DNA from 4 places in the Pseudomaricurvus sp. genome. Region 4 is predicted to be linked to each of the others. Evidence: predicted binding sites of a transcription regulator. Region 4 holds the regulator's gene; each other region holds the start of a gene.

Region 1 (5,633 bases), on a different contig from region 4:
CCATAGTAACGGCATCCATACAGAGTGTCTCAGAAAGAAATCGGGCTGCTGGCAGCGTCTATCACGCCAAATTTATGGCGCACAGACCCTGTTTTAGGCAGTTTCAGTGAGGAATTGCAGGGAGCGTGCCAGTTCGGCTGCCGGTTTACCTCGTAAGGGTGTTGTTAGCCGGCAGGCTGTTGTTGGCAAGCTGTTGTTGGCAGGAGGAGAGGGCAGAGCCGCTTTTCATAGGTGGTGAGGGTTACCTCAGGGGATCCAGAAGACTTTCCAGGCCGTTCACCTTGATGGTATGCAGCATGGCCAGCTGGCGGCCGAGTGTGCCTTTGGGGAAGCCCTCTCGTTCAAACCACAGGACGTAAGCTTCAGGGAGATCTGCCAGCAGGCGCCCCTGATATTTCCCAAACGGCATTTTGGTTCTGACCAGGCTGATCAGCAGCCGTTGTTCGTCGGACAGCTCATCTGACAATGTATTGGAGTGTGTTTCAGAATTGGAAGACAAGGTTTAGCCTCCGGCCAGTTTGACAGTAAAACCCTGTTTTTCCAGCAGCGTCTTGAGTTTTTCCCGGTCGTCAGTCTGAATTTCAATCACGCCGTCTTTGATGGCTCCGCCAACTCCGCACTGCTGTTTGAGTTGTTTGGCCAGTTTTTTCAGCTCGTCGCCTGCCAGTCCCAATCCGCTGACCAGGGTCACGCCTTTGCCTTTGCGGCCTTTGGTTTCGCGATGCAGGCGCACAATGCCATCACCGGTATCCGCTGTTTCTGTCTTGGGCTCGTCTTCCTTAATGCGTCCCTGGTCGGTGGAGAAAACCAGTCGTGAATTCTTGCTCATGATTAATTTGCCTCAGGCTTTATCCAGTTTTTGCGTGATCAGTCCGGCAATCGCTAGCGCGGCGCCCAGGCCGAAGAGTAACTTACTGTCGACGAAACTAACCTCCCACACCAGCAGCAGCGGCGCTAAAATGACCGCCGTCAGAATGCCTATGGATATGAGGGTTTCGTACTTTTCCGGTAAGACCGCCTGTTCCTGGCAATGAGGACAGGGGAAGGGTTTGCGCTTGAGGAATGCCTGCAACAAGCCGTGCTGTTTGAGCAGGGGCTTGTCGATGGGTTGCTGGCAGTGAGGGCAGCGCAGGGATTTAAACACTAGGGCCACGGGATGTCCTGTTATCCTGATAGATGATTCGGGGTGGTGAACGTAGAGCTATGGTACCCCAGCTCATCGGCACCTGAAAGGCGTGCGAGTGTCGTCTGGTATAGGCAGAAGCCCAGCTCTGAGCTATGTTAGGGTAGTTTGGGTTAAATTGACGTGTCAGCTAATTTCAACAAGCTTTCATCCAAAAGGGTTTCAGGGTCGAATATGGAATTTACTCCGCTGCGGCAAAAGCTATACACCATCATCTTTGGAACAGGAACGCCTGCCGGCAAGCGTTTCGATATGGTGCTGATCTACTGCATTCTGCTTAGCGTACTGACGATGATTTTGGAGTCGGTTGCCAGTATTGATAGGCACTACGGTCAATGGTTGCTTTCCGTGGAGTGGTTTTTTACCGGGATATTTACGGTTGAATATTTGGTGCGTATCTACTGCTCACCTCACCCCGGGCGATACATTCGCAGCTTTTACGGGTTGGTAGATCTGTTGGCGATTTTGCCGTCGTATCTGGGGTTGTTCATGGACGACATGAATTACCTGTTGATGATTCGTTTGCTGCGGGTTCTGCGGGTGTTCCGGATTCTGAAATTGGCGCGTTATTTGACGGAAGCCAATGTGCTGATGCGGGCAATGGCGATGTCGCGTCGCAAGATCTTTATCTTCTTTTCGTCGGTACTGGTGCTGTCGACGATCTTCGGATCGTTGATGTTTGTGGTTGAGGGCCCTGAGCACGGTTTTACCAGTATTCCGAAAAGCATTTACTGGACAATTGTGACGATAACCACCGTAGGCTATGGCGATATCACGCCGCAGACGGTATTGGGACAGATGATTGCGTCCCTGGCGATGCTGACCGGTTACTCCATAATCGCTGTGCCGACGGGTATTTTAACTGCCGAGCTGGCCAACGAAATGCAGCGTGATCGAACGTCCCGTCGTTGTGAAGAATGTACCAGCGTCGGCCACGAGCGTGATGCGCTCTATTGCCGCTATTGTGGCAGTGTTTTGGCGGATTAGGATGTCTTGAGCGCTTGCAGCAGAATCTCTTCGGATAGGCGGGCGGCAATGGACGGAGGGAATTCTAGCCCGACATCGAGGTCTTTTTCCTGATCCAGATCGTCCGGCGTCGAGTCTGAGTCGCCTTTACGCCAGTGGAGAAGATGAATGGTGCCGTCTTCGTCTTCTGCCAGAGCCGTGCAGGACTCAACCCAGTCGCCGGTGTTGTAGTACTCCACCTTGCCGATTTGTTTGTCAGCAGCGTGGTGTATATGGCCACAGACAACACCGTCAAATCCCTGTTTTTCAGCCGCGTGAGCCACCGCCTGCTCATACTCCTCAATGTACATCTGTGCTCTGGGAATATGGTGCTTGAGAAACCCGGCCAGGGACCAGTAGCCCCGACCATATTTGGCTCGCAGAGTGTTGCAAATGCGATTGGTGGCCATCAGCAGATCATAGCCTTTGTCTCCCAGAAACCGAAGCCAGTGGCTGCAGCGGGTGACGTTGTCAAACTGGTCTCCGTGAATTACCAGCAGCTTGCGGCCGTCGGCGGTGGTGTGGGTGACCCGATTGTAGAGATGGATATTGTCGAAGCGATTGTTGGCAAAGCGACGCAGAAATTCATCGTGGTTGCCAGTGATGTAATCGATCTGAGTGCCTTTCTTGGACAGTGTCAGTAGTCGCCTAAGTACCTGTGTGAAATCCTTCTTCCAGTAAATGCCCGAGCGCATTTTCCAACCGTCGATAATGTCTCCCACCAGATAGATTTTGTCTGCCCGATGGTTTTTGAGAAAATCGTTGAGGTGGGCTGCCTGGCAGTCTTTGGTGCCGAGGTGAACATCGGAAATCCACAGGGTTCGATAGCTCTGCATAGCCTATTCGCCTTGTTATGGTAGTCAATGATTATGGTGGTCAATGAGCGTCTGGTAATGGTCAGTGAAAGTCTGGTATCTGGCTGTGACAAAACGGTGACAGCTCTGTGACTGATCCGTGAACAGAGGGTGTCATTTGGGTGACAGCCTGTGGTGGATGTCAGGTTGGGAAGAGGCTTTTACTGTATGATGCTTTAAATAAGCTCAGCTCCGACAAGACTGGCTCAGGCGCTGATTGCAGATGATAAACCGACAGAGATAATCATGAGAGTTTGCCTTATGACCTTGATAAATGGCCATGTCAGCCCCGGGTTTGAGCCTGTACAACAGGCGTTCGAAACGCTGTTTCTTGAATATGGGGAAATCGGATCAGCGGTCACGCTGATTCATGAGGGTGAGACGGTTGTGAACCTCTGGGCTGGCACCAGAGACAAAGAAGGTCAGCACCCCTGGCAAGAGAATACCCGCCTCAACGTGTTTTCCGTCAGCAAGGCGGTAGTCGCAGTTGCGGTGTTGCAGTTGGTGGAGCGGGGAGCTTTGTCTCTCGATCAAAAAATTGCCGAACTCTGGCCGGAATTTGCCCAGTCGGGTAAGCAGGACATCACCGTTCGTCAGGTGCTCACACATCGTTCAGGTGTAAATGCATTTCACCCGAAGGTGCCCGATGACGCTATTTACGATTGGCAGAGCATCACTGGGTGGATTGCCGAGGAGACGCCCTGGTGGACGCCGGGAGAAGAGCAGGGGTATTCGCCGCTGCTGTATGGCTGGATACTGGGGGAAGTTGTTCGCCGAGCCAGTGGTTGTGATTCTTTTAATGCCTATGTGCAGCAGCATATTGCCAGTCCCTTGGGATTGAACTGGACATTCGGATTGCGTGACGACGAGCTGGCAGAGATTGCCGATGTCACTGGACTGAAGTCCCCCAGAGGTCAGAAAAGTGGTGGTTTGCTTGCGGAAGCGATCAGCAATGATCCGAGAGGACTGACTGCCAAGGCTTTTTCCAATCCACTTTCTCTGATGGTGGGGACGAATCAGCCGCCGTGGCGTCAGGCTCAAATACCGGCTGCCAATGGTCATGCCTCGGCTGGGGATCTGGCCCGTTTTTACGCGGCTCTGGCAGATACTGCAGATCTACGATTGTTGCCCGCAAGCCATCGCTCGTTATGTTGGGAAGAACAAACCCATACCGAGCGGGACAAGGTGTTGCACTGCCCAATCAGTTTGGCGGCAGGTTTTATGCGTATATTGCCGGAGGGTGTTCAATCGCAGCGTTATTTTTGCCATCCGGGTGCCGGTGGCAGTCTGGGCTATGGCGATAACAGTGAGAATTTTGGTTTTGGTTATGTCAGCCGTGCGATGGGATTAAGCATCACCATGGATGAGCGGGCAGAGCTTCTGTTGCAGTCGGTTTATCGCTGCTTGCGTGGCTAACGATTATTGAAGCAGTCCAGAATAGTCGACAATTAATGTGAAACATTAACCTAGAAAACATTGATACATTTGAGATTGGAAACATCATGAGTGACAGCGGTGATACACAGCAACAAATGCAGCAGCAGATTGAAGAGTTGGAAACGCGATTGGCGTTTCAGGAAGATACGTTGAATGCGCTGGATACGATAATTGCTGAGCAGGATCGTCTGTTGTCCCGCCAGCAAATGCAGTTGCAGTTACTGGCCGAAAAATTCAAAACCATGGAGTCTCGCCTGGACGATCCTCAGGCGCCGGCTGCGGATGAACGGCCACCGCATTATTGAGGTCGCCGCTTGAGGCGGTCGTTTATTTGAGACAGTCGTTAATTTGGAGCAATCGTTAATTTAGACAACGATAATCATCACAGTTTATCGTTGTCCTTCTGCATTTTGTCTACTTGCTTTAGCTTTTCCCGCAGGATGGCGGTCTTGTGATAGTTTCCGCGCGACAGTTTTAAGGCGTTTTGCAGTTGCTGCTGGGCCTTGTCGTACACACCATTCAAAATATAGTACTCGGCCCGGGCTTCGTGCACGCCCAGTATGTTGCCTGCCAGACCGTGAACTTCTGCCAGAATGTACCAGGCGTAATCGTTTTTGGAATCCTGCCGGACGTATTGCTCCAGCACTTCTTCGCCGCGGGCGTACTTGCCTGCTTTCATCAGCAATTCCGCATAGCGTATGGTGTAGGCGCTGTTACCGGAATCGATTTTCAGTTGATCTTCCAGCAGTTTCAGGGCTTTTTCGTAGTTGTGTTCTGAGGCTTCGATGTTCGCCAGTGCAATGATGTACGCATCTTTGGTGGGGCTTTTGTCCAACAGCGGTTGAAGTGTCTCCCTGGCTTGCTCTGGTTGATTGCTGTCGGTCAGGGCAAGTACCAGGCCGTAACGGCTGGCTTCCTGCGACAGACTCTCGCCATTCAGTTCGCTGCGGAACCGTTTAACGGCATCTTGCGGCGTGTTGTCATGGTCCAGCTGAATGCGGGCTCGCATCAGGAAAAAGTCCAGATGTTGCGGGTGTTGCTCCCGCGGGTATTTGTTGGCCCGGTTCATTGCATCCGCGATCCGACTTTCCGTCACGGGGTGAGTCAGCAAGAATTCGGGCGGGCGGCGGCTGTAGCGAGTGGCTTTGAGCATC
Region 2 (5,633 bases), on a different contig from region 4:
CGAGGATGTGCTGTGCATCAGCTTTAACGGCCTCTCCAAAACCTATCGACTGGCCGGCTTCCGTTCCGGCTGGATGGTCATCAGCGGCGCCAAGCAGCGAGCCAAAGGCTTTATTGAAGGCCTTGAGATGCTCTCATCCATGCGTTTGTGCGCCAACGTACCGTCCATGTACGCCATCCAAACGGCACTGGGAGGCTACCAGAGCATCAATGAATTGATCCGTCCCGGCGGTCGTTTGCGGGAACAGCGGGATATGGCCTGGAATAAGATCAATGACATTCCGGGTGTCAGCTGCGTGAAACCGAAAGGTGCCATGTATCTGTTCCCGAAGATTGATCTGGACATGCACAAAATCCACAACGATCAGCAACTGGTGCAGGACTTTTTGATTCAGGAAAAAATTCTGCTGGTCGAGGGAACCGCGTTTAATTGGAAAAACCCGGATCACTTCCGCATAGTATTCCTGCCTCGCGCGGATGAAATTGAAATGGCCATCGACCGCTTTGCGACCTTCATGGATCGCTATTCTCAATAGCTGTTCTCAATAGCTATCTCTATAACAGTCGGGAGTGGGCCGTGGGTGATATCCATATTGATGATTTCTACAAAGATGCCGGAAAGATACTGGTGCAGCTGTACCGGTCTTTTCCACGCAAAAATTTGTTACTGGTAGAAGACATCAGTGGACCGGACACACCGGACGAATACGGTCTGCACAGCGAACGGCACCAATCCTGTTTTGGTGCCGCCATCTGGCTGGCTGAATCCGGTTACTTAAGTTACGGTGAAACCATTCGCCAGGAAGGTATGGATCAAGTCATTCTGACCCATAAAGCGTTTACGCTGCTATCCTCCACGGCTACAGCACTGGTGACCGACATTGATCCTGAACTGCCCACCTCCGTGTTGGAAACCCAGCAAACCAATATCCATCAACTGCGGGAAGCCTTGCGAGCTGGCGATTCTCAACAGATCCGTCGCACCATGCACAATCTGTTTTTACAATCGACAAACCATTAACTCGAAAGGCCATTAAGCAGCCTTCCGAACAGTAGTTATCCTCTCCCTACCTTACCCAAGCCTACTCAGCTGCATGGTAACGGAAGTGCATCAATTTCAATTGCTGATCCGGATCGGCATCCGGGAAATCTTCCGACGGCATCAATCTGGCCACGAATTCACAGGCCGGACATTCCTCCTCAACCTGTTGCCGCAAAAAGTCCTCGCCCAGCTCGGGGGCATTCAAACACAGCAGTACATCACCACACGACACCATAAATTCCGGCAACCGACGTATTAACTTGCGGTAATCCTGACTGGCTATAAAACTGCCTCGCTGAAAACTGGGGGGATCAATAATCGCAATATCGTAGGGACCGGGACGACGGATGCGCCCCCAGGATTTGAGAATGTTTTCCTGCAGAAAACGAATCGGATCGGTGGGCAAGTTATTCAAGCGGTGATTCTCTCGCCCCTGATTTAAAGCCCCGCGACTCATATCGACATTGACCACCGATACCGCACCGGCCTGTTGTGCCACCACCGAAAAGGCACAGGTGTAGGAAAACAAATTAAGCACTCGCTTACCGTCTGCCCGCTGCTCCAGCCACTGACGACCGGGCTCCATATCCAGAAAAAAGCCCGTATTCTGGCGCCCGCCCAGTTGAATGGTAAAACGTGCGTCTCCCCGCTGAGCCCAAACTTCGTCAGGTGCACTCCCCCACACACACTCAGCCGGAGAATCTTGCAAATAACGACGCTGCACCATCACCGCTTGCAAAGCATGCGTCTGAGCAGCACGGATAACGTCATCAATCACCTGAGGCTCAAAAGCCACGTCGTCATGAGCTTTAAAAAACGTCAACCACAGCACCGGTGCGTAGAGGTCGACCGTCACCTGTTCGTAACCCGGGTAGATACAACCGCGTCCGTGAAAAAGGCGTCTTGAATCCATTGGAATTGACGGGGATTGCTGACTGGCCTCCCCCGAAACCAGTAAGGCTTGCTGCAGACGATCTGCCAGAATGCTCACTCAGACACACCCTCCATATCCGGTTGATCAAAGTGGGTACCCAACGGGTAGAGAATTTGGTCACGATATCCTGTAATCACCGGAATATACCCGCTCCAGGCGGCATCCAGATCCGGATCGTTACTGTCCATCAGCAACGGTCTGCCGGCTAGAGTCTTGATCTTGCTCTTGGTAGCCAGCACCCAAACATTGTCCCTGCCTACTCGTTTAAGAACCTCAGGAGTGAGCTGTTGGTTTCCACGGCCAATCAGAGAACCCTGCCCTCCCGTGATAGATAAAATGATAACCACCTTGCCATCGAAACCCTGTAATAGACCTTCCAGCTGCTGGCCCGACAGATCAGCAGCCACGATCTCTTCATTGCAGATTACATCAATCCCCAACAGCGTATTGGGCAGCTGCAATTCATCCATCAGCGCTCGCGGTGTGGTGCCGGCGCCGATCAGATAATAAACGTCTGGCTCAAGGCGCTCTCGCAGATCCGCGGCGATATCATCCAACACCAGCTCTTCTACTTCGCGACCACCGTCTTTGGTACTCTGCACAAAGTGACCGCATTCCGGCACCTGCACTTCTCCGTAAAAACGGCTCTTTACCACGCCCTCTCGAAACGCGGCCTCATCAATATCCCGAACTTCCTGCAACCGCAGATCCACCAGTTCGCCCGACATCATCGACAGCACCACCTCAGCGGCGCCCTCCGGCGAAATCGCAAAAACACCGGAATGCATTTTCACACCCGATGGAATCCCCAGCACCGGTAACTGTTCACCCACGGCAGCGCAGACGTCTCTGGCGGTTCCGTCACCGCCCACAAACAACAGCAGGTCAACACCCTCTTGCATCAACAGTCGCGCAGCCTGCTGAGTATCGTCAGCCTGACTCACCTGGTCTTCACAGGTAAAAACCACTGTAGGACAAAACCCCGCAGCCCGAGCTTCCGCTTCGCCCATCTGCCCGCTGCACGTCAGTACGGTCAACAATTCTCCCTGGGCCTGCTGAAGCTGCTTCAGACAGCGTTGAGCGCGCCCTGCCGCGCGGCGTTCGGCTCCTTCTGCCAACGCTTGCGCCACCAGTGAGCGGTCGTCACTGCCTTTCAGTCCTGCCGGACCACCAATACCCGCCCAGGGGTTGATGATCAAACCAAGTGTCAGAGGGTTCATTGCCATAGTCACAGAAGTCCCAGTTGGGCGGTTATACAGAAGGCGCGGATTCTACCAAATAACCCCCGCAGTGTCGGTGATGCCTAATTTCAAACTACGCCTAAATCCACCTAGGCCATAAACGCACAAATATGGAACACATTAGCCAGGGGAAAACTGTAACTAAGAATCACTATTGATAAACAGGCACTGGCTCTGTGCGATCCATGCACCGTCTTACCCCTCAGAAAAAATTCTGTTATAGCGCTGGGATTTTTATGCGTATTATTTCTAGAGAGCTGACACGAGTCACATTCAATCGCAGGATTTGCTGGCTATACTGAATAACAGATGAACGGGATGCGTCAGATCACGGTACCGCATGGCTGCTAATGCGACTTTAAGTAGATGTCATTGGTACGTGTCATAAAGTGGTTATATGTCATAAAACTGTCACGACGCAACTTTATAGTGGCCACCAATGAAAACGCAGGTATCTCATGTTTAATCGCAACCCACAATCAGAACCCCACGACGCCTCTGACGCCCAGGAAATTAACTTCTACGGTGCGGCTCTTGTTGATGATGAGGGTGTTGAGATTCCGATCACCGAGGAAATGGTAGAGCAGGCTCTATCTCACCCTCAAGGTTCAGTAGGGTCCGCTGGAGACGGCGAACTCTGATGGCGTTTCATTATTGTTAAACTCTCTCCTCTCATATTGTTAGGTCAAAACCTAAAGTCGCCAACAGTTTGTTGAGCGACTTTTTTTTGTCTGCAGGAAAAGCAACCGAAGACAGGTCAACCCGGAAGCAAGGAAACTCTCTGCGTTTGGGATAGCGCTTACGCAACCTATCAAAGCCATGAGCAAATGCCTCTGGAGATTGCAGACAGGCATCACTCATTAATTCAGTACGCATCCGCTGATCATCCCCCGCCACATCATAAGCACTCAGAATTGCCTGATTGATGAAGGCTTGCACATCTCCGGAAGCACTTATATCCAGAGAAATGTTTTGCGAGCCGCTGGTATCATGCCGTAACAACTGTGACGCGGATTCGGTGACCTCGCGACCCAGATGTCGACACAGGGCGCGGTAGATCATTGCCGTCCCTTCCACTTTGCCATCGTAGCTGTAACCCGCAACATGCGGGCTGGCCAAAGCGACTTCCCGCATTAGTTCAGTATCCAGGTTGGGCTCAGGCTCCCACACATCCAGCACAACCGTGAGATCGTCACGCTGTCCCATCACTCGCTTTAACGCCTGATTATCAACTGCAGGGCCACGCCCCGCATTAATCAGCAGGCAGTCTGACTTCAATTGACTGAGCCGGTTTTCATCCAGAAAGTGCCAGGTTGGATGCGGGCCTTCACGCGTAAAAGGAGTATGCATGCAGACCACATCGGCGTTCAGCACCTCGTCAAGACCCCGTAAATCGGCATTCTCTGCAGCGGTTAGAAACGGGTCGTAGCATACGACAGGCAAACCCAGCGCTTTCAGGCGGCGGTGCAAATGACCACCAACGTTGCCACAACCAACAATACCAAAACTGGCCTGTAACCAATCTGGTCTGACATTCGCCAACACGCTGAAAATATATTCTACCACCGAGTTGGCATTGCAGCCCGGTGCACTGTGATAAGCAATGCCCTGACTGTCGAGATAGTCCACATCCAGGTGATCAATCCCAATGGTACAGGTGCCGACAAACTGCACCCTGCTTCCTTTCAGCAAGGCTTCGTTAACAGGTGTGACTGAACGCACTAACAGCACATCAGCATCTACAACCTGATCAGCCGAGAGCGTTCTTCCCGGATAGGTAATCACTTTGCCCAAGGAGGAAAAAAACTGTTCCACAAAAGGGATATTTTCATCCGCAACAATTTTCAATCGGGTCATAGAACATCCATCACTTCAGATTCAACTGGCTCGTCAACGGCAACCATCTGAGCGTATTTTTTCATCAATCCGGAACCAAACCCCATTCGCAGACAAAAGTCCTCAAAAGCGGCAGTCGTTGTATGATCCAGTGACACACTGAGACTTGATGGAGTACCGCCTTCAGTCTGCCAGTCAATGTCCGTCACTATGTCTGCCAGACAACGGGACAAGACAATCTGCTCCGTATGATCCACCAGTTTTTCAGGCAGACCTTTTGCGCCTCGTATGGGCAACTTCGGCAGCTCCTCAATATGCTCAAAAAGCGCTTCAATCGATGGCTGCCATTGCAACAAAACTTGCGCTGTTTTTTGACCGATTCCCGGCACCCCGGGAATGTCATCCGACGTATCACCGACCAAAGCCAGATAGTCCGACAACTGTTCCGGCCAGACTCCGAACTTCTGGAAGATATCTTCACGATACAATCGCTGGTGCTGATTTTCATTCACGTAGTCCCACAGGCAATCCTGTGGCCGCAACAGCAACTGCCCCAGATCTTTGTCCCGCGTCAGAATGGC
Region 3 (5,633 bases), on a different contig from region 4:
GCGCATTTCACCATTGTCTTCCAGCAGCTTGACGACACACACGGTGCTGGAAAAACTGCCGGCAAATGCCACGAGAGCTGCTGTTGTCAGGTTTAAATCGGTGAAAATCGACAGCGACAGTGCACCGATACCCAGAATGATTCCGCCAAAAATAAGGATCCACACGCCCATCATTAAGCTGGTGCCGGCCCAGACTTCAGGCTTGGTCAGATCGCGAATGTTTAGTTTTAGGCCAATGGTAAACAACATCAGGGTGATGCCGAGATCGGCCAGTCCCTGTAGCGAATCATCGGGTTCAATGCCGATAAAATTTAAGGCAAAGCCTGCGATCAAGTACCCCACCATAGGCGGCAGGGCGAGTGCTTTGACGCCAAGGCCGCACATAAAGGCAAATAAAATCCAAAAGAAATCCATGGTGGTGTCCGATCGTCAGGGGCAATGGATGAAGCACGTTTTTGCTGATAGAGCTCTGTTGGGAGGATATTACCTTAAAGGTGACCCCAAATCAGGTCTATATGATGTCAGAACATTGTGAGCCGTAGCGGTGGTGTCTGGAGCCTGGTCAGTTAACCCGGGTTACCCCAGAAAGACATAATCCAGTTCAATACCGTGTGGCTGAAATTGTTCCTGCTCAGCTTCCAAATCGCTGCTGAAGAGTTCCTGCCGGTCCTTCCAGATGGTGTGAAATACTATGGTGAGTTTGTTGCGGTTGGCGGAGACTTCAAAGCTGTCCAGCGTGTCGCTCTGACGAAACTGATTTAAGCGGATAGCCAGACGCAGCAGTAAAATGATTTTCAAGGTGGTGGTGGAGTCATACACATCGAAAGTAGGCGACTGGTCTATCTTGAGAGATTTTCTTTGCGACAGTAGCAAGAAAGAGAGGATGGCCTGCTGCTCAGCGTTAAACCCCGCCATGGCGGAATTGCGGACGATGTAGGCGGCGTGCTTGTGGCAGCTGAGGTGATTGATGTGATGGCCTATCTCGTGCAACTGACAAGACCAGTACAGAAACTGGTGATAATCCAGATTGTTCAGTTGCCAGGACGCGGCGACTGAATCAAACATGGTCTGTGCGGTCTTCGCGACCTTCTGGGCCTGATGCGGATCGCAACCAAAGCGTTTAGCCAGTTGCGACACGCTGAGATGGCGAATGTCGTGATGCTGCAACCGATCCTGCTGGTCAAACAGCAGACCTTCCCGCAACGCCGAGTCGCAGTAGTTCATGCTGCTGACTTCCAGTAAATCGAACACCGCAATCAGAATGGCGAGCCCACTGGATATGACGGGTTTGCGATCTTCATTGAGACCGGGGATATCAATGTTGTCGATATGGCCGGCGCTGATCAGGCGTGCTTTCAGGTCCTGCAGTACCGCAGGGGTCAGGGTGCCATCGGAAAGCCCCAGTTCGCTGGCGCACTGGCTTAAGGATTTGATCGTGCCTGAAGAGCCAATGGCCAACTCCCAGCCCTTGGCCAGGTAGCGCATGCGGATGCTCTCAAGCTGTTGTGCAGAATACAGGCTGGCTCGGCGGAAGGCCTGAGCCGTAATTTCTCCGCTGGGGAAAAATCGCTCCGTCAGACTGACGCAGCCCATGTTGCAGCTGTGCAGCAGTTTGGCTTCGGTCGTCTGGCCTATGATCAGTTCGGTGCTGCCGCCGCCAATATCCACCACCAGGGTGTTGTCCGGCAGGTGCTGGTCGTGGCTGACGCCTTGATAAATCAGGCGGGCTTCTTCGGTGCCGGAGAGGATCTCAATGGGGTAGGGCAGGACTTTGAGGGCTTGTTGAGTGAGGCTGTGAATGTTGGTGGCTGTGCGAAATGTAAACGTGCCCACGGCGCGGACATCATCTGGTTGAAACTCTTCCAGAATCTGACCAAAGACGCTCAGTGTTTCCAGTGCGCGGGTTTGAGCGGCTTCGTCCAGTTGGTTGGCATCATTAAGCCCGGCTGCCAGGCGAACCCTACGCTTTTCCCGATGATAGGTCTTGATGCCCAGTGGCCCCAGTTCTGCCAGCGTCATATGGAAGCTGTTGGATCCTAAATCGATGGCAGCAATGCGACGGGGGCGTTCTGGCACTGGGCGTCCTCAGTTTTGGAGTGATGACCTCGCGAGGGACATCAGTCATGGTCAGTTTCGCGAGGCTAGTCATGGTCAATTCTACGACGTTAGTCATAGTCAGTTTCGCGATGTTCTTTTTCAATTCTACTCAGATATTGATGGATCGCAATTTGAGAACGTACCTTTTTGCTCGTAGTGGGCTGAATATAGGGGTTGCTCTGCTTTTTATCGATAATCCGGGCCTTGGTATTGTCGCTCATCTGCAGTTTAAAGATGTCGAGAATCTGCCGTTTCAGGAGTTTGTCGTAAATGGGTACGCCGACTTCGACCCGGTGATCCAGGTTGCGCTTCATCAGGTCTGCGGAGGTGATAAAGACCTTGGGATCGCCCTGATTGCCGAAGACCAAGACCCGGGCGTGCTCCAGGAAACGATCCACAATACTGGTGACGTGGATGTTATCGCTCATCCCTTTGGTGTCGGTTTGCAGTGAGCACATGCCGCGAATCACCATTCTGACCTCGACGCCGTTCTGGCTGGCGCGGCACAGTAATTCGGCAATGTGGTTATCACACAGATTATTCACCTTGATGTGAATGTAAGCGGGATTTCCAGCTTGTGCCTGACGAATCTCCTCTTCGATCAGTGCTGCGATGGAGCTGCGGCTGTTCATCGGCGAGACAATCAGGTGCTTGAAGTCAAAAGGCTTGTAGCTGTATTTGATGAACTCAAAAACCTGTGCGACTTCGGCGGTGATCTCGGGATGCGCGGTAAAGTAACTGAAATCGGTGTAGATTTTGGCGTTGCCTTCGTGGAAGTTACCGGTCCCGATGTGGGCGTAGAGCTTCAACTCATTGCCTTCCCGGCGTTCGATGAGGCAGAGTTTGGAGTGCACTTTCAGCGTGGGGATACCAAAATCCACATGGATGCCCGCGGCCTCCAGCTGTTTCGACAGTTCGATATTGTTGAACTCATCAAAGCGTGCCTGCAGTTCTACGACCACCGTGACTTTTTTCCCGTTGCGAGCGGCATCGCAGAGGGCGTGCAGAACGCGGGAATCCTTGGCAACCCGATAGACGTTGATGGTGATTTTGCTGACCCGTGGATCAAAGGCTGCCTGACGCAGTAATTCGGTAAAGTAGCCAAAGGAATGGTATGGGTAGTAAAGAAGGATGTCCTCTTTGGCGATGGCGTCCAGTGCGTTGTCGTTATTGTCGAAGGCATGACTCGGTACCGGAGGCAGTTTGCGATGTTCCAGCGAGACACCGCCAACGTTGGGAAAGCCGATAAAATCCCGGAAGTTGCGGTAGGGGCCGCTGGGAATCATGGAGTCGTGCGAGGAGAACTTCAGCCGTTTGGTGAGCATCTTGAGGATGGATTCGGGCATGTCCTGATCGTACACAAGACGTACAGGCTCTGCCTGCAGGCGGCGACGCAAACCCTTCGACATTTTATCCAGCACGCTCTGCTCAATGTCGTCAGTGAGGTTCAGTTCGGCGTCGCGGGTCATTTTGAAGGAAAAAGCCTGAATCGTGTCGTACTCGAATACGGAGCCGAAAATATCATGCAGGCAATGCTTGATGGCATCGTCCAACAGCAGGAATTGCTGCTGGCGGCTGTTGTTGGGCAGCAGGATAAAGCGTGAAATTTCCTTGGTCGGCACCTCGATCAATGCGTGCTCGGTGTTACCGTCCAGCTCCAGCTCGGCGGCCAGATAAAAGTCGTCGTCGCTGAGGCGCGACCCCAGATCCATGTCTTTGTGAACGATAATAGGGCAGATAAACGGTCGGATTGACGTGCGAAAATACTGCTTCAGCCACTGGGATTGGTCTTCACTCATGTCGTTGTGGCTGGGCAGGATGTAAATGTTGCTCTGCTGCAACTCTTTGGAAACCTGTTTGTAGAGCTTGTCGAACTGCTTGTTGAGTTTGACCACCTTGTCCTGAATGTCCTGCATCAGGGTTTCGTCATCCACCAGATCTTCCGAGGGCTCGTGAGCCATTTGCGGCAGCAGGATGTGGCGGCGGACCTCGGCAACCCGAACCCGGAAAAATTCATCCATGTTGTTGGAGAAGATGCCGAGAAAGCGCATTCGCTCGATGATGGGGGTGTTCGGGTCGCTGGCTTCCTGCATTACTCGTTCGTTAAAAGACAGCCAGCTGAGCTCCCGTGGGACAATCGGTGTGTCGACAGAATTTTCGTTGGCAGCGGCCATCAGGATTTTGTCCATGGTTCGGGTGTCTTGCAGCATTGGTTACGATCCCTTCGATAGAAATAAAGCAGTGATTGGCAGCATGATATGACAGTTGCGTGACACTTATATTGCATTGTTGGCCAGCTTTGACCTGTTGTCGAGCCGTTGTTTTCCGGTTGCATGATATGGCCTGAAGGCACTGACCTTGGCTTTGTAGCGGACTGCCGTTGTCGTAACCATTGTAGAGGAGAAATAAAGACGTTTTATGGCACCTTCCGAATCGGTATTTTAACGCAAATGATGCGACAAATGCGCCATAGTGTATAATCTGTCCCTGCTTTGGTGGGGGTTGGTGCATGAGTGAAGAATATCCAGTCATAAGAGTTGCGGTATTGGCAACGGACAATGTGTACGGCGGCAACTTGATGACCTGTCGTGACATTCTCTATGGCATTAAATGGCGTGCCCAACGACTGCCCGGTCCCAAGCTGGAATTTGAGCTGGTTTCGGTGGATGGCGCCGATGTGACCACTTACAGCGGTGCAACAATCAGCAGCGACGGTCCGCTGGAGGATTGCGACTGGGACGTGATCATACTGCCCCATGTTTGGGCCAGCGTGCAGCAATTGGCCGAGTTCAATGAGGCCATTGGCCCCTGGCTGCAGCCTCACCTGGAACAGCGAAAGCTGGTGCTGACCATGGGGTGCGGTGTTTACTGGGTGGCTGCAGCGGGCTATCTCGATGGTCAGGAGGCGGCGACCTACTGGCGTCAGCACGACGAATTTACTCAGCTGTTTCCCGAGGTGTCCTGGCAGAAGGAAAAAGTGATTACCGAGAGTGGCACCATTTATTGTGCGGCCGGTGGTAACTCCATGGGCGATTTGATGCTGAATCTTGCCATTCGTCTGTTCGGCGAAAGTGTGGCTCGGGGCATCAGTCGGGATATTCTGTTTGATATTCGCCGCAGTTACGACTTCGCGCCGCTGCGCATGGGCAGTCAGCGCAGCCATGGCGATCGCCTGATTGAGCAGGTGCAGGCGTGGCTGGAAAGCCGTTACTCAGAAGAAGTGCGGTTGGCCGATGTGGCCAAAAATCACGGCATGAGCTTGCGCAATTTTGCCCGACGCTTTTCGTCGGCTACCGGTGAAAAACCGTTGGCCTATCTGCAGCGAATTCGGTTGGAAGCCGCCAGAGACCTGCTGGTGCACAGTGACAAAAGCATTAAACATATTTCCCTGGATGTGGGTTACAGCGATAGCAGTTATTTTTGCCGTCTGTTTCGCACCCAGATTGGTCAAACGCCGGCGGCTTACCGCAAGCAATTCAGTAATTGAATGAGTGATTAGGACCGCCGGTGGCAACACTCGTAACAACATCCTGCGG
Region 4 (5,633 bases):
GCTCACCGCCCGGCTGCAGGCCCACAGTCAGGGTGCGTTTTCGGTCGAGGTGCTGACGCAACACTGGGGTCGAGCGGAACCCATGGAAGCCAGAGCGCTGGGGATCTCGCCGCGCGCGCGGGTGTTGATTCGTGAAGTCATCCTCAAAGGCCACAACCAACCCTGGGTGTGGGCCAGAAGCCTGCTGCCGGAGCGCTCTTTAACCGGCTCACTGCGGCATTTGCGAAAACTCAATAACCAGCCGCTGGGTGGTTGGTTGTTCAAACAGCCATCGCTGCAGCGGGACCCTCTGGAGATCAGCTGTTTCGGCCAAGGCGATAGCCGTTTGCCGGCTGCTGTTGTTCAAGGTTGTGATGCACAGCTGCAAAACCAGACCCTTTGGGGGCGTCGCTCTGTGTTCTACGTTCAAAACAAGCCCATTCTGGTGGGGGAAGTGTTTCTGCCGGATTTCATCGATACCCTCTAGCCGTTACACTGCCGACGCCCGTGTAGATACTTAATTAGACGTCCCTAGATACTTAGTCAGACGTCCGTAGATACTCAATTAACAGAAAGCCACAACATGACTCCAGCCAAGAAGAGAAAGTCCAAGAAGCCAAATCGCCCACCGCAGAAGCCAAAGGCTGCCAAACCGGCCAGCCGTGGGCCCTCGGCAAAAACCGCGAAGGCTGCACCAAAGCGGTCGGGCCCGTTGTCGGGGTTGCTGGTCTGGGATCACCTGCCCTACTACTGGCAGCTAACCCGTATGAATCGTCCCATTGGCTGGCTGTTGCTGCTCTGGCCGACGCTGTGGGGACTGTGGCTGGCCGCCGGTGGCTTGCCTGATTGGGATGTACTGCTGATTTTCGTATTGGGGGTGGTGTCCATGCGCGCGGCTGGTTGTGCCATCAACGACTACGCCGATCGCAACGTGGATGGTCACGTCAAACGCACCCGCGAGCGGCCTCTGGCCAGCGGTAAAATTCAGCCGAAGGAAGCGTTGGCGGTGTGTGTGCTGCTGTGTCTGCTGTCTTTTGTACTGGTGTTGTTTACCAACAAGCTGACGATTCTGCTGTCCCTGGGCGCGGTGGCGCTGGCCGGCTGTTACCCGTTTATGAAGCGCTATACCCATCTGCCGCAAGTGGTGTTGGGTGCTGCCTTTGCCTGGAGTATCCCCATGGGCTTTGCCGCCCAGACCGGTGAGGTACCCGCGGAATGCTGGCTGATTTACACCGCTGCAGTGATCTGGACGGTGGTTTATGACACCTTCTACGCGATGGTGGATCGCGACGACGATTTGCGGATTGGGGTGAAATCCACCGCCGTGCTGTTTGGCGATCAGGATCGGGTGATGACCGGCAGCCTGCAGGTGATGGTTATCGTGACCCTGATGATGGTGGGTCAGCGGTTTGAGTTGGGGTCGGTCTACTATCTGGGACTCGTGGCAGCCTCGGGCTTGTTTGTGTATCAGCAATACCTGATTCGCCATCGCGATCGGGATCAGTGTTTCAAAGCGTTTCTCAACAACAACTGGGCCGGATTTGCGATTTTCGCCGGTATTGTTGCGGACTATCTTCTTCGATAGCGGCTCTTAGCGTCGCTATCCTCCTTCAATGGCTGGTTTCAGTGAAAGGCTGTTGCTGTGTGGGGTGTGTCACAGATTGGCCTGAAAACGGAAAATCTGACAGTGGCGCTATGTGACAGCTATATTTAAACCCGAGGCTGTAACAAAAGATTCACAAAAACACTATTTAATGCCCGTATCAGAAAACAGCAAAGGCAGAGATGATGCCCCAGAAAACAATATTGATCGTCGATGATGAGTCCTCCATCCGGGACATGCTCCGCATTGCTCTGGAGATGGCGGATTATCACTGTATGGAGGCCGAAGATGCACAGCAGGCGCACAGCCTGATCGTGGATCGCAAGCCTGATCTGGTGCTGCTGGATTGGATGCTGCCGGGCACCAGTGGTATCGAGCTGGCCCGTCGCCTGAAGCGTGACGAGGTGACTTCGCAGGTGCCCATTATTATGCTCACCGCCAAGGGCGAAGAGGATAATAAAGTACAGGGACTGGAAGTCGGTGCCGATGATTACATCACCAAGCCCTTCTCGCCTCGCGAACTGGTCGCGCGCCTGAAGGCGGTTTTGCGTCGTACCGATACTCTGGCAGACAGTGGCCCGATTACTGTTGACGGTTTAACCCTCGATCCTGTCAGCCACCGTGTCACCATCAATGACACGCCAGTGCAGATGGGTCCTACCGAGTACCGTTTGCTGGAATTCTTCCTGACGCACCAGGAGCGTGTTTACACCCGCAGCCAGCTGCTCGATCACGTCTGGGGCGGCAATGTGTATGTGGAAGAGCGCACCGTGGATGTGCATATCCGTCGCTTGCGCAAGGCGCTGCAACAGGACGATCACGACCGTTTTGTGCAAACCGTGCGCGGTGCGGGATATCGATTCTCGCTGAAAGTGTCTGCCGTGAAAGAAATTTGAGGGTTGTCACCCGTTTGCGGTGTGTCATCTTTACTGGACTTTCCGCGCCACATGAATACAGTGTGATGTTTCAGTCTTCGGTCTAAGTCAGACCCAGGGCACAGAGTCAAAAGGTAGAGGGCTTGATGAAACGCACACTGGTAATTTCAGCGATGATCCTGATGTCAGCTCTGGTTGCTGGTGGTTGTACCAGCGCCAAAAAAATTGGCAAGGAGATTGGTCATACTACCCGGGACGTTACACGTGACATTGGCCATGCCACCCGTGATGCGGCCAAAGAAGTTGATCAAGCGGTTGATGAAGCCATTACTGACGATCTTTAAGGTCTGTAACGTGCCGATCACTGTGCAAAAGCAAGGGTTGTCTAACCCATTGCCATCCCAAATCATCACTCATCATTCAGCCTTGTCTTGCTGGATTGAATCTCAGATCCGTCGTCAGCACCCGCTTTTTCAGTACCCATTGCCAGTCCGGCACTTCTTAGACTCCACAGCTGTTGGTCAACCACGACCAATCAGGCAACTCAGTCAACAGCACGAAGGGAATCAACATTGAACAGAGGTTTTTCCGCTGAAATCCGGCGGATCATTGTTTGCACACTGGTGTGTGTGGTCTTCGGATTAATGAATGGCTACCTGACCTGGACACTCATTGCCGGTGGCGCAGTCTACATGGCCTGGATGCTGTGGCAAATGCATCGTCTGGATGCCTGGCTGCAAAACTCCCGTCGTATTCAGCCACCTGATGCCAGCGGTATCTGGGGTGACATCTTCGATAATATTGTGCGACTGCAGAAGCGTCAGCGGCGTGAAAAGAAGCGTCTGCAGGCGGTGGTCAAACGCGGACAGGAAATCACCTCTGCCCTGCGCGACGGTATTTTGTTACTCGACCGTCAGGGCAATATAGACTGGTACAACGCCGCTGCCGGTCACCTGTTGCACCTCAGGCATCAGGACCAGGGCAACCCGATCTTCAACTACGTGCGCCATCCCGTATTCATTCAATACATGGACAAAGGGGAGTATACCGAACCTCTCGATCTGCCCTCGCCTCATACCGGTGATGTACATCTGCAATATCAGATTACCCGTTTTGGTCAGGGTGAATGTCTGGTTCTGGTGAGAGACGTCACCCGCCTGCACAAGCTGGAGCAGATGCGCAAAGACTTCGTTGGCAATGTCTCCCATGAGCTGCGCACGCCGCTCACCGTCATCCGCGGTTATGTGGAGACCCTCAGCATGTCACCGGATCTGCCGGCGCCCTGGGAGCGAGCCCTGCAACAGATGGAGCAGCAAGGGATTCGGATGACCAGCCTGATTAACGACCTGTTGGCGCTGTCCAAGCTGGAAACGGACGATCGCCACAATACGCACAAACCGGTGGCTCTCAAACCGTTACTGCAGCGAATCCGCGGTGACGCAATAGCATTCTCCGGTGATCATCAGCACAGTTTCAAACTCAACTGCCCGGATAACCTGGCGCTGCTGGGTAACGAACAAGAGCTGCAAAGTGCCTTCTCCAATCTGATATTCAACGCCGTTAAATATTCAGCGGACGGCAAAGAAGTGTCGATCGATGTGGAGCAAAGCAGTCTGGGTTTAAATGTGGCCGTTACCGACGAAGGTGAAGGCATCGACACCGTTCATCTTCCCCGCCTGACAGAACGTTTCTACCGCGTGGATGGCAGTCGTCAGTCAAAAACCGGTGGCACCGGTCTGGGGCTGGCGATCGTCAAGCACGTACTGTTACGTCACGGCGCCAAGCTGGATATTCAGAGTAAGCTGGGCAAAGGCAGTACCTTTACCTGTATGTTTCCGATTCAGAGTGTGGTGACGGAGGCGAAGTCGGCGTAAGTGATCATGCGCCGCGTTCCACACACTGATTTGCTTCTAAAGCATTAATTGTAAAAATCAAATCAGTCCTTTGAATGGCTTACTCTGTCACCGAATGAGAAAGGAATCTCATCGGTGGTCAAATCAGTTGGCATTAGCCTCAATCTTGTTGAACACATTACAGCATCCAAGCTACCATTCGGCCATACAAAAGGAACGTGTATAGACACGCGCTGTTCACTCGCCATCACTCCAAGGAAAAGGAGCCTCCCATGCTTGGTATTTCTTCGTCCCTTTCCTTCAATGAATTGCACAAAATCAAGCTGATAGTAAGGCTAATTCGTACCTATGGGGGAGTGAGTTCAATCGGAGAGTGTTTTTCTTTGTGAAATAGAACTGCTCAATTTTGAAAGTAATGGCGCTGTTTATAGATTGTATTTTTAACAGTTGGCATTAAATTGATAGCCCATTACCAAAACTTGTTTACTTATTTAGCTACCGACTTAAGAAAAGATCAAAGGATTGACATATGAAGTTAGTAAAATCCGCTTCAGGCTTGCAATTAAGCACCCCTGAAACAGGGAAGACGGTAATCTTTACCCCCAACACCCAAAAAGACGCCTTGATACTGGAACAGGCGGCAAAGGCGGGTTACTACTATCCCTTAATGGCATTGAAGCATCTAAAAGCCTTGTCAACCGGCCTAACCGGCAAAGACAATGTGTTTATTCCCAATATCAATGATTTTAAAACAAACAGCTTTCAGCAAGTCGTGGTGTACGTACCAGGTATTGTGGCCACGGTAGAGCGCCGTCCTAATGATGTGTTAGCCATTACAAGCCTAGCGCTCAGTGATGAGTATCAGAGTATTTCGAAGGGGAGCAGGGAGAAGCCAGGTGTCTATACCGTTACAAAAGCTGGTAATGATGATCTCGATGTTACTTATAGGAATAATGGTCGAATAACTTCGAAAGACGACCGGAAAGTGGTTATTGCTGATACGTCATATAATGATCCAAAGCAAGCTGCTCGTGAGGTGGTTAAAAGACTAGACAAGATGTTTGGTGGTAGTGCCGCGTTAAAATGCGATTTTGACTTGTTTTACTCCCCGTTGGGCAGCAAGTTAAAGGGCATGCGCAATTATAATCCGACGATTGTTAATAAAACTTATGCATTTTCAGGTTTATTAGCGAACGCTATAGAGCAATCTAATAATAAAAAAGGTGTAGAGTGGACATCTGAGCGGGCTGGCTCACTGGTGCTAACCCAATCCTTAATGACTTTGACTGCGAAAAATGTTTCCTTTAAGGGGCAAGACCACAT

Evidence for each region. The regulator PhoB, encoded in region 4, activates phosphate uptake and scavenging genes when phosphate is short. The targets are predictions, from matches to a motif close to TGTCATAAANNTGTAACA.
Region 1: a site for PhoB is predicted at 3,109-3,126, ahead of ACTG33_RS08810 (UDP-2,3-diacylglucosamine diphosphatase). Genes of this name have one in related genera too.
Region 2: a site for PhoB is predicted at 3,615-3,632, ahead of ACTG33_RS02980 (PA1571 family protein). Genes of this name have one in related genera too.
Region 3: a site for PhoB is predicted at 4,366-4,383, ahead of ppk1 (polyphosphate kinase 1). Genes of this name have one in related genera too.

The regions. Positions count from the first base shown of each region.
Region 1 covers NZ_CBFIHX010000051.1:12,064-17,696, reverse strand. The annotation lists gene ACTG33_RS08835 (energy transducer TonB) at 1-19, opposite strand, end outside; gene ACTG33_RS08830 (DUF3820 family protein) at 242-499, opposite strand; gene yciH (stress response translation initiation inhibitor YciH) at 503-829, opposite strand; gene ACTG33_RS08820 (hypothetical protein) at 842-1,153, opposite strand; gene ACTG33_RS08815 (ion transporter) at 1,358-2,170, shown strand; gene ACTG33_RS08810 (UDP-2,3-diacylglucosamine diphosphatase) at 2,167-3,024, opposite strand; gene ACTG33_RS08805 (serine hydrolase domain-containing protein) at 3,304-4,458, shown strand; gene ACTG33_RS08800 (SlyX family protein) at 4,545-4,784, shown strand; gene ACTG33_RS08795 (M48 family metalloprotease) at 4,862-5,633, opposite strand, start outside.
Region 2 covers NZ_CBFIHX010000012.1:22,893-28,525, forward strand. The annotation lists gene ACTG33_RS02960 (pyridoxal phosphate-dependent aminotransferase) at 1-535, shown strand, start outside; gene ACTG33_RS02965 (hypothetical protein) at 577-1,020, shown strand; gene ACTG33_RS02970 (class I SAM-dependent methyltransferase) at 1,082-2,032, opposite strand; gene ACTG33_RS02975 (ATP-NAD kinase family protein) at 2,029-3,201, opposite strand; gene ACTG33_RS02980 (PA1571 family protein) at 3,675-3,857, shown strand; gene ACTG33_RS02985 (4-phosphoerythronate dehydrogenase) at 3,889-5,073, opposite strand; gene ACTG33_RS02990 (5'-3' exonuclease) at 5,070-5,633, opposite strand, start outside.
Region 3 covers NZ_CBFIHX010000037.1:10,726-16,358, reverse strand. The annotation lists gene ACTG33_RS07180 (cation:proton antiporter domain-containing protein) at 1-414, opposite strand, end outside; gene ACTG33_RS07175 (Ppx/GppA phosphatase family protein) at 577-2,076, opposite strand; gene ppk1 (polyphosphate kinase 1) at 2,166-4,307, opposite strand; gene ACTG33_RS07165 (GlxA family transcriptional regulator) at 4,607-5,584, shown strand.
Region 4 covers NZ_CBFIHX010000048.1:189-5,821, reverse strand. The annotation lists gene ACTG33_RS08475 (chorismate--pyruvate lyase family protein) at 1-466, shown strand, start outside; gene ubiA (4-hydroxybenzoate octaprenyltransferase) at 563-1,564, shown strand; gene phoB (phosphate regulon transcriptional regulator PhoB) at 1,768-2,478, shown strand; gene ACTG33_RS08460 (hypothetical protein) at 2,604-2,801, shown strand; gene phoR (phosphate regulon sensor histidine kinase PhoR) at 3,030-4,331, shown strand; partial or broken gene ACTG33_RS08450 (hypothetical protein) at 4,840-5,633, shown strand, end outside.